DNA from 3 places in the Rossellomorea sp. LjRoot5 genome. Region 1 is predicted to be linked to each of the others. Evidence: a T-box and tRNA genes for the amino acid it is inferred to sense, from the RefSeq annotation. Region 1 holds a T-box; the other regions hold tRNA genes.
What was found. The T-box of region 1 lies ahead of argS (arginine--tRNA ligase). A T-box ahead of a tRNA ligase gene usually reads a tRNA of that ligase, here a tRNA-Arg.
Positions count from the first base shown of each region.

Region 2: it encodes a tRNA-Arg, which carries the amino acid that the T-box ahead of argS (arginine--tRNA ligase) is inferred to sense. The anticodon was not compared.
Region 3: it encodes a tRNA-Arg, which carries the amino acid that the T-box ahead of argS (arginine--tRNA ligase) is inferred to sense. The anticodon was not compared.

Region 1 covers NZ_CAXUQN020000001.1:4,241,130-4,244,401, reverse strand. Annotated here, with positions in the region: gene argS (arginine--tRNA ligase) at 1-1,246, opposite strand, end outside; T-box leader at 1,294-1,499, opposite strand; gene ACSQ2E_RS21645 (FtsW/RodA/SpoVE family cell cycle protein) at 1,552-2,727, opposite strand; gene ACSQ2E_RS21640 (hypothetical protein) at 3,167-3,272, shown strand, end outside.
Region 2 covers NZ_CAXUQN020000001.1:620,741-624,012, forward strand. Annotated here, with positions in the region: gene clpP (ATP-dependent Clp endopeptidase proteolytic subunit ClpP) at 39-635, opposite strand; tRNA gene ACSQ2E_RS03035 (tRNA-Arg) at 1,224-1,295, shown strand; gene ACSQ2E_RS03040 (RNA-directed DNA polymerase) at 1,906-3,272, shown strand, end outside.
Region 3 covers NZ_CAXUQN020000001.1:1,456,344-1,459,615, reverse strand. Annotated here, with positions in the region: gene tig (trigger factor) at 1-86, opposite strand, end outside; gene ACSQ2E_RS07440 (tetratricopeptide repeat protein) at 247-1,251, opposite strand; tRNA gene ACSQ2E_RS07435 (tRNA-Arg) at 1,360-1,436, opposite strand; tRNA gene ACSQ2E_RS07430 (tRNA-Arg) at 1,571-1,647, opposite strand; gene ACSQ2E_RS07425 (metallophosphoesterase) at 1,813-2,322, opposite strand; gene ACSQ2E_RS07420 (XTP/dITP diphosphatase) at 2,336-2,932, opposite strand; gene rph (ribonuclease PH) at 2,949-3,272, opposite strand, start outside.

The DNA.
Region 1 (3,272 bases):
CCCCGACATCTCTTGCAACTCTGTAAGCATCTTTTAAGTCAGGGTTTTTCTGCTTAATGTTGTCCTCCGCCATTTTGATTGCTTCGTGAAGCACTTCTTCAAGGAGGATGACCCTTCCTTTTCTTGTAGACATCTTCTTTCCATCCTTTAAATACAGACCGAATGGAATATGCTTCATGTCATTCGCCCAATTGTACCCGAGCTTATTCAATACGTTCATCACTTGCTTGAAATGGATGGTCTGTTCCTGACCTACAATGTACAGGGCTTCGTCAAAGGTATATTGTCGCTGACGATAAAGGGCAGCAGCCAGGTCCCGTGTGGCATAAAGGGTTGCTCCATCAGATTTCTTGATCAGGCAGGGAGGCAGATTCCCATCATCCATCCGAACGACTTGAGCCCCTTGGGATTCCTCAAGAAGATGATGTTTCTGAAGCAAGGTCACGACTTCTTCCATCTTGTCATTGAAGAACGCTTCACCGTTATAGGAATCGAACTCGACTCCAAGGAGAGAGTAGATTGTTTTAAATGCTTGGAGTGATTCATCTTTAAACCATCTCCAAAGCCCGGTAATCTCTTCATCCCCTTCTTCGAGGAGCTTAAAGGCTCTTCTTCCTTCTTCATCAAGGGAAACATCGAGTTCTGCCTGTTCATGGAACTTTTTATAAAGAATAAACAATTCGGCAATGGGGTTTTCTTTGACCTTTTCCGGGTCGCCCCATTTTTTGAAAGCGACGATCAGTTTACCGAATTGTGTCCCCCAATCGCCGATGTAATTGATTTTCTCTGTACGATAGCCGCATTTTTCGGCAACAGAGGCAATGGCATTCCCGATGACCGTTGAACGGAGATGCCCCATGGAAAAAGGTTTGGCAATGTTAGGTGAGGACATATCTAATACGACGGTTCTGTTTTCTCCAAAGGTGTGGGTTCCATATTCCTTTCCCTTCGCCAAAATTCCCGACACGATTTCTCTTCCCATTTTTCCCCCGTCAAAGTGGATATTGATATAAGGTCCAACGGCCACAACCTTGGTGAAAAGGGGAGAGGTAATCGTAGCGGCCATTTCATTGGCGATTTGTGCAGGGGCCCTTTTCATGGTTTTTGCCAACTGGAAGCAAGGGAAGGCCAAGTCCCCTAAATGACTATGCTTCGGAATTTCAATCAAATCGTATAGATCTTTCTCGCTCCAATCCGACAAGAGCTGAGTTTTTAACTCTTGAGCCAGTATTGATTTAAAATCCATCTTGTTACACCTCCCATTAGTATGAAACACAAAAAAACCCGTCTCTACACAGAGACGAGTTTAGCTCGCGGTACCACTCTTATTCCCGATTAAGGACACTCATTGTATAACGGGAGATCCCGGTTCTTCCCTACTGATTTTCAAGAAGAACTTCTCAGAAGTGCGTTTCATCCAGGGCTTCATACCGGGCTCCCACCGCCCCCGGCTCGCTTATGATCCACGTCGGGATTACTCTCTTCTTCACAGAATATTCCATATCTAATTACTATTATTTTACACATATCAGTGATGAATGCAACCTGTAATTAAGAATCTTCTGAAGAAAACATATACGTTTTATGATGAAACCTCATACTGAACACAAGGCCGAGGGCCAGCATATTCCCCATGAGGGAGCTTCCCCCATAACTGATGAACGGAAGGGGGATACCTGTGATCGGCAGTAACTGGATCGTCATTCCGATGTTCTGGAACACATGGAACGTGATCATACTGATGATCCCTGCACAGACATAAGCGTTGAAAGGCTCTTTGGTATCAAGGGCAGTCTTGGTTAGATGGTAGATCAGCAGAAAGTATAAACTGATGACGACACTTGCGCCGATAAATCCGTACTCTTCACCGATGACACTGAAGATAAAGTCTGTATGATTTTCCGGGATATACACTTCCCGGTCACCGTAGCCTTTCCCGAAAATCTGTCCCGAACCAATGGCGTTAAGGGAGTTGATCAAGTGAAATCCTTCTAATTTCGCATAATTGTACGGATCGAGCCAGGCATAGATCCGTCCGAATTGGTAAGGTTTCACGTTTAAGTATTTCTCCAATAATTGTGGTGCCCATATTACCAGTGAAAGGATGCCCGCACCTAAGACTCCGATAGAAGCATAGATAGGCACAATCAGCTTCCACGTAATACCTGAAACGAGGATGATACCCGTCATGATGGCAAGTATCACCAGTGATGTCCCTAAATCCGGCTGCTGCATGATGAAAGCAAGGGGGAGAAGGGTGGTCAAGCCGATTTTAATTAATAATTGAAAGTCTGTCTGCACCGTTTTCCTTGGGTTAAGTTCATGATGATTGGTAATGACACGTGCCAAAGCAAGGATTAAGAATGTCTTCATGAACTCTGAAGGCTGTATCGATCCAAGCGGTCCCAGCATGAACCAGCTTTTGGCTCCATTCCGGTGTGGTGCAATGCTTTCCGGAGAAATCAATAATAAAACGAGCAAGAAGATTCCTGCGCCGTATATGTACCAGGCAAGCCGTTTATACTGATCTGAGTCGAGAAATAACGCAGCGCCGATAATGATACCGCCCACTACGTACCAAAAAGCCTGTCTAATCACAAAGTTTGTCTCATATTGCCCTGAGGTCTGGGCGCTGCTGATTCCCATTGCACTTACAATAAAGAACAGCATTAATAAAAAGAGAAGACCCCAATCGATCTTATCAGCAAATCGCTGGCGAGTTTCCATAATCTATTCACCTGAATTTCTAAAGATTTCACATTCCTAGTCTAATAGAAATGAAAGGAAATTTCTACTCATGACCCGAGAAATTCGAGAACTTCTGTCGGGATACGACACGTATTTGAAACAGATGAAGAATTGAATTCATCGGGAATGTCCATGGCAGAAGGGCTTAGAAGGAAAACAGAGAGGGGATATTCCATTTATTACATGTTTATAGCGGGTATTTGATATTGAAATAGATTCTATTTATAAATATGTGGTTTAGAAGCTAATATCGACGCTAATCTTCAATACATTGTACTGAAATATGACTATTTTCGACAATTACCTGCGACTTTTGTCATCATTTTGAAATGAAATAGAAAAGAACAAGTATGTTCTATATTTGATAAAATAGAAACTATGAACTGTGCACCGTGTTAATCAGATGGAGGGAATGTTCTTGAAGGCAAATAACCAAGTTAAAGATATCATCTATGTTCACAAGAATCCGGATCGCCAATATGTCGTTTCTTACGGAATCCATTTCAACGAGTTTGCAATGAATG
Region 2 (3,272 bases), 3.6 Mb from region 1:
CCCCCTTCCCGGAGTCTGGAAAGGGGGTTTTTTGGTTCTTATTTATTATCCATTTCGTTACGGGTGATGATGCGGTCGATCAATCCGTATTCAAGCGCTCTTTCAGCTGTCATGAAGTTATCGCGGTCCGTATCTTTTGAAATCACTTCAAGAGGTTGACCAGTGCGATCAGCAAGGATTTGATTCAATTTTTCGCGAAGGAATAGAATGCGCTTCGCAGCGATTTCGATTTCCGTCGCCTGACCTTGAGCACCACCAAGTGGTTGGTGAATCATCACTTCAGCGTTTGGAAGGGCTAAGCGCTTGCCTTTTGCACCAGCTGCAAGAAGGAACGCTCCCATTGAAGCCGCCATACCGATACAGATCGTCTGTACATCAGGCTTGATGTATTGAATCGTATCGTAAATAGCCATACCTGCCGTGATGCTTCCGCCAGGAGAGTTTATGTAGATTGAGATATCCTTCTCCGGATTTTCAGATTCAAGGAAAAGAAGTTGTGCTACAATGGAGTTCGCCACATTGTCGTCAATGCCGCTTCCAAGCATGATGACACGGTCTTTCAATAAACGTGAATAAATGTCATACGCACGCTCACCACGGTTTGTTTGTTCAATAACTGTAGGAATTAAATTCATCCTCGTTCCTCCTTAGAAATTCTTTTTATTTGTTGGAATTACTTATTCACTTTGTATTGTAATCATACACCCATGGTCAATAAAGGTCAAACTAAACGATTCCTTTATTACCCTGTATATAAATCCTTTCTACATGATACCCATTGATACCTTTTTTAAACAGTTCGCTATTTGTAAAGTTTATGAGTTCCTATATGTGAGATAGCACTCACTTCTTCAAGATATAGAGAAGGTCCTTCTTAGAAAAGTATCGTGTAGAATTGAAGACCGTTTCTTTCCGCTGCAGGCACTTGCTTTCCGGCGGGGCGTGAGTTGAGCCTCCTCGGGCTTTGCCCTGTGGGGTCTCAACTTTCCCGCTATTCCCGCAGGAGTCAAGTGCCTTCCGCTTCAATCCACTTTGTGGTCCTTTAAAAGGATAGAGAATGAGTAACAGCAAATCCTGTTAGAATTAACTAATTACAAGGAAATCCCCACTACGCTTTTAAATGATATTAATTGGAAAGTAAAAAAAGACATATACGATAATATCTATTGCAAACAAGTAATATCTGGCTTATAATATATATTCGTGACGGTTATTCATTTCATGCCCTCGTGGTGCAACGGATAGCACGTAAGATTCCGGTTCTTGAGATGGGGGTTCGATTCCCTCCGAGGGCGTACTAAATTTTTGAAACCATTGCGTTTTTTACAAACGTGATGGTTTTTTTATGCTCATTTTTAATGGGTACAGTTCATTCATAAATAACGAAAAGCACCACGTATACCTCAAATCGTTCCTATAAGTAATTTTAGGAGTGATTCCCATCAAACGAAGAAAATCGGTCTCCATCTCTCTAGCCAAACAAACCTTCTAATCTATCTCTGCAGTTACACAAGATTCTTCAAACGAAGAAGCAGCAGAAGAATTTTTTAGACATTTGTTCTGCAAATCACAACATTGCCAATATATGATTTTTTGTTTTTTCCTATTTTGGCTAAATTCCCAGCTCTATCTATAATTTCATATTCATTATTATCTTGCTCGTCCAAATAAAACAGCTCCTTTTATTTTATAGAAAAATTAATGTATCGAGCTGGTATCAATATGAATGTTATTGATATTAACAAAATTAAATTCAAGAAATTATCTACTCAGAAGAAACTAGACTATGTCTATAACTTAGCAGCGGGTTGGACCTTAATCGATATATTTAAGTGTTGTTGGTATAATTAGGGAAGTGTAAAAGAAATGGTATAGAACAAAAGTTCATTTAGAAAGGTGAAGATAATGCCCATTAACAGAGGTTCGATAAAAAAGTATATAAATAATATAAAATTTGGAAAATACTTTTCAATAAGCTACCTTATAAAGTATGGTTATTTTGATTTTAAATACAATTCAAAACAATATAAAGAAGATTATATATTATCGAATATGTTATTTAAAAAGGTATTTAATACAAATGGGTTAGAAGGTAAATATATAGAAATAGAGAAAAAGGTAAATTTCAGTTCAAAAAAAGAAACAGTACCTATCGAGTTATCAATCTATAAAAACGAAGATGAAAGGAGAATATATAAGCTCCCCAATATTTATTCTTATATTTGTCTGTGTAGACACCTTTCAGAATACAAAGATATATATATGGGAATTTTGGGTTCAAGTAATCAGTCAATCTCAAAGGGATTTTATAGTTCTTCCTTTTTAACAGGTAAAATTATGCGTGAGGATAACAGGATAGGAAAGAGGAGACTTTTTAAAACTGACGTTCAAAATTTTTATCCAAGTATATATACCCATTCAATTCCATGGATTTTAGTAGGTAAAACTGAAGCGAAAAAGAATAAGAATGATAAAGGAAAATACTATAATATACTTGATGCTTTAATTCAAAAATGTCAAATAGGGGAAACACATGGTATACCTACAGGAAGCTTTGCTTCTAGATTAATTGCAGAAATTTATATGTGTAAGCTTGATGGGAAATTAAGTGAATATAAATATGTAAGGTATGTTGATGATTTTGAGTTTCCTTACAATTATGAAAGTGAAAAGAGTGAATTTTATAAGGATCTAAATAAGGAACTAAATAGTTTGAATTTAAAAATCAAAGTTGAAAAAAATCAAGTAGACTCATTTCCCTTTAAAGAGGGTAACAATTTAGCTTTTTTCTTCGACTATTTTGAAAACAGTGAAAAGAAAATTAAAACTCAACAAAAAAGAATTTATAACTTTATTGACGAGAGCATTTTTAAAGAAAGAGAAGGTTATAAAGGTTCATTAATCTTAATGTTTAAGGCGTTGAAAGATAGTATAGCTAAAGGACAGTTACATCAAGATACTTTTACAACTCCTATGTTAAATAAGTTATTTAATTTAGTTTTGATGAAACCTAATTTGTCAGTAAATTATCTAGAATTTGTAGATGTTTTGGAAGAGGAAAAAATAGAAAATGAATTGAAATATGGAATTTATAAAATAAAAAAGCAAATTCAGGAAAATATAAATCTATATATTGATTTGAATTACAGTCAAGAATTATATTCATTACTAACTATATTTTTCTATCTAGATGTTTTCACAGTTTGTTCTAGACAACAATTATTAAAAGTTATACAAAATATGGATGATTTAAGTTCGATTTTGGCATTAGA
Region 3 (3,272 bases), 2.8 Mb from region 1:
TCCAAACCTTCGTTTACTTTTGCAGCTTCTACTTCAATTGTAAGTACTCCTTGATTTCCTTCTTGCTTTTCCCATTTTGCAGACATACTGTTCCCTCCAACAAATCTATAGTTGATCTTATTTTTTTACGCATAGTAGTAGATAGTCCCGTGTGAATCTAGCACTATCATCGTAAATATATGAAAAACTTTTACATTACAACCATTACATTATAACATACAGCCACTGTCTTTCAACAGAGGGGGTTTAAATATTCGGAGAGGAAATTTCCTCTAGTTCCGCAAGTCTTGATAGAATCCCTCTGGCTTGAATCGTTTCAACCTGTTCTTTTAACTCTTCTTCAAGGATCGCATCGGCAAACATCCCTGCGATGTAGTAGGCATATACTGCAGCGATTTCTTCCGGTTCTTCCTTAAGTGTAAAAGGATAGAGAAGAAAGGCATGACGTTTCAGTAATTCCTGTGCATGCTGAAATAGAGTAGGATTCGTTTGTGCCAGAAGATCATCCAGGGCATGTGTTGCCCCGATGAAGAAATCCGACTCGAAAACGTCTTCCAACGCTGCAGGAGAAACCCGCTCTTCCATTCCTAACTTCACCACAACTACTTCTTTATCCATTCCATGCTCTTTTAAAACATTTAAAATCATCGTTTGTAAAAATGGATGGGCATCGGGATCCTGTAAAACCCCTTGCAGTTCATCGATAAACGGGTGAATATTACGATGAACGAGCTCTGCCACGATAAGCGTCTGTTCCTCGAGGCTTTTTCCTGACAAGATGGACGGTTGTTCTTCCGTCTGCTCTTCATTATGAGGAACAGCCGCTTTCCCGTTCACTACCTTTTCACTGAAATGGAGAAGCTTCCTGAAGTGCTCTTCCTTTTCAAAGGGTACTTCCCTTTCATCAAAAAGGGCATTGATTGTATCGATTACTTCACTGTGCTTGTGAAGCTGTATAAGAATCATTAAGTACATATCAACGACCTCGAAATAGTCACCGATTCCTTCGAGGAGCATCTCTTTACATATGGATCCGGCCTGATCGTATTGTTTGCTTTCATAGAGCGATAATACGAGTGCCGTATTGATATCCGGATTATCCGGTTCGAGTTCATATGCTTGTGCGAGGAGTTGGGAAGATTCGTGGACTTCCCCTTTTTCCAAAGCCTGCACCCCTTTTTCCAGCAGCCGGTCCTTCAATCCTGGAAACTGTACGATCTTTCCTTTTCCTTCTTGGTTTCCCTTATTCATAAAACGTACCCGCCTATACTGTTTAGTTTGTATTAGTTTAGCACGATATCATTTGGATAACAAAAAAAGCCTACCTCATTGGGGTAAGCTTAGCGTATGTAGAGTTTATGGCGTCCCAGAAGAGATTCGAACTCCCGACCTACAGTTTAGGAAACTGTTGCTCTATCCTGCTGAGCTACTGGGACACATTAAAAATAGCAATTTGACTCAAAAAGCATTGCACCATGTATCGGATAAAAAAAGAGATACCTCACAGTTTACTGTGTCAGTACCCCTTGTTAGTCAAAACCCCGGTATCAAGGTTCGTATGTAATGATTATGGCGTCCCAGGAGAGATTCGAACTCCCGACCGACGCCTTAGAAGGGCGTTGCTCTATCCAGCTGAGCTACTGGGACGTGTTTTTTTCGTTATTTGTTTTTCAAGGACAATATTTATTATATTCACATAGCATAAATAAGTCAACAGGTTTTCAAAAAAAGTTTCATTTTATTTTTCACCTTTGTTTTTACTACCTAAAATCAATATGGGAACCCGTACTACATGGGTTCCCACACTGTATTTTACAAGTTAAATGTTTGCGTCAATTCATCCATCACTACATGATCGTGGGTCAGGAATGTGACGTTTATTTCTTGATCTTTAGTATCTACCAATGCGTAAGTACGTTCACTTCTCCCCCGTGGCAGCAGGATGCTTCCAGGGTTCAGGAATAATGTGCCGTTAATCAATTCTGCCGCCAGGGTGTGTGAATGACCAAAGAACACAAACTGCGCCCCGATCTCTTCCGCTCTGTAGCGGAGTTTCATCAATGACATCTTGATTCCATAGTGATGCCCATGAGTCACCATGATGGTTTGCCCGTCTACCTTCTCTACCAAGTCGTCAGGCAATCGTGCATCCATGTCACAGTTCCCCCGGACAATCAGATAAGATGACAATGCAGGATCATCTGCACTCAACTCCGAGTCACCACAGTGGATCATAGCGTCGACACTGGACTTGTACTTCTCTGATAGATTCAACAATTCATCTTTGGATCCATGACTGTCACTTACAACTAATAATTTCATTCAGATTCACCCTTTAAACTAAGTCTGAAATCATATTTCCGAGCTTTTTTAGTGCATGGCCGCGATGACTGATCTGACTCTTTTCATCTTGTGTCAATTCGGCCATGGTCTTTCCAAGGGAAGGCACGAAGAAGATCGGATCGTAGCCAAACCCGTTCGTCCCCCTCTTATCACGCAGGATCATCCCTTCACAACTTCCTGTCACCGTTTTCGTTTCCATGTCAGGGCCGGCAATGGCAAGCACACAGTAAAAACGGGCCGTTCGGTCGGATTCTTCCACTGACTCAAGCTCCTCTAATACTTTCGCCATATTCGCTTCGTCGCTTTTCTCTTCCCCGGCATAGCGCGCGGAATACACGCCTGGACGACCTTCAAGGGCATCGATGGAGAGTCCGGAATCATCGGCAATCACAAGTTCCCCTAATTCCCTGGCTACGGTTTCCGCTTTTAGAATCGCATTCTCTTCAAAGGTTACGCCTGTTTCTTCCACATCCTCAATATGAGGAAGGTCTAGTAATGTTTGTACCTCATACCCGTAAGGTGCAAACATATGTTGGAATTCTTTTGCTTTTCCCCTGTTCTTTGTGGCTATGATCACTCGTTTTGTCATCGGTTCTCTCATCCCTTTATTGAAATCTCTTTACGATATCGCCTAATGATTGCTGCTGGATTTGGAATAATTCGTGAATCCCACCTTGTCCAAGCTTCAATAATTGATGTAATTGATCCATTGTAAATGTAGCTTCTTCACCAGTTCCCTGAAGCTCCACAAATTCACCCTCACCCGTCATGATGATGTTCATATCCACCAATGCGCTGCTGTCTTCAATATAGTTCAAATCAAGGACCGCTCCGTGTTCTTCTACAATCCCGACACTTGTCGCTGCAAGAAAGCTCTTGAGTGGGAATGAAGAAATCTTTTTACTATCCTGAAGCTTTGCAAGGGCGAT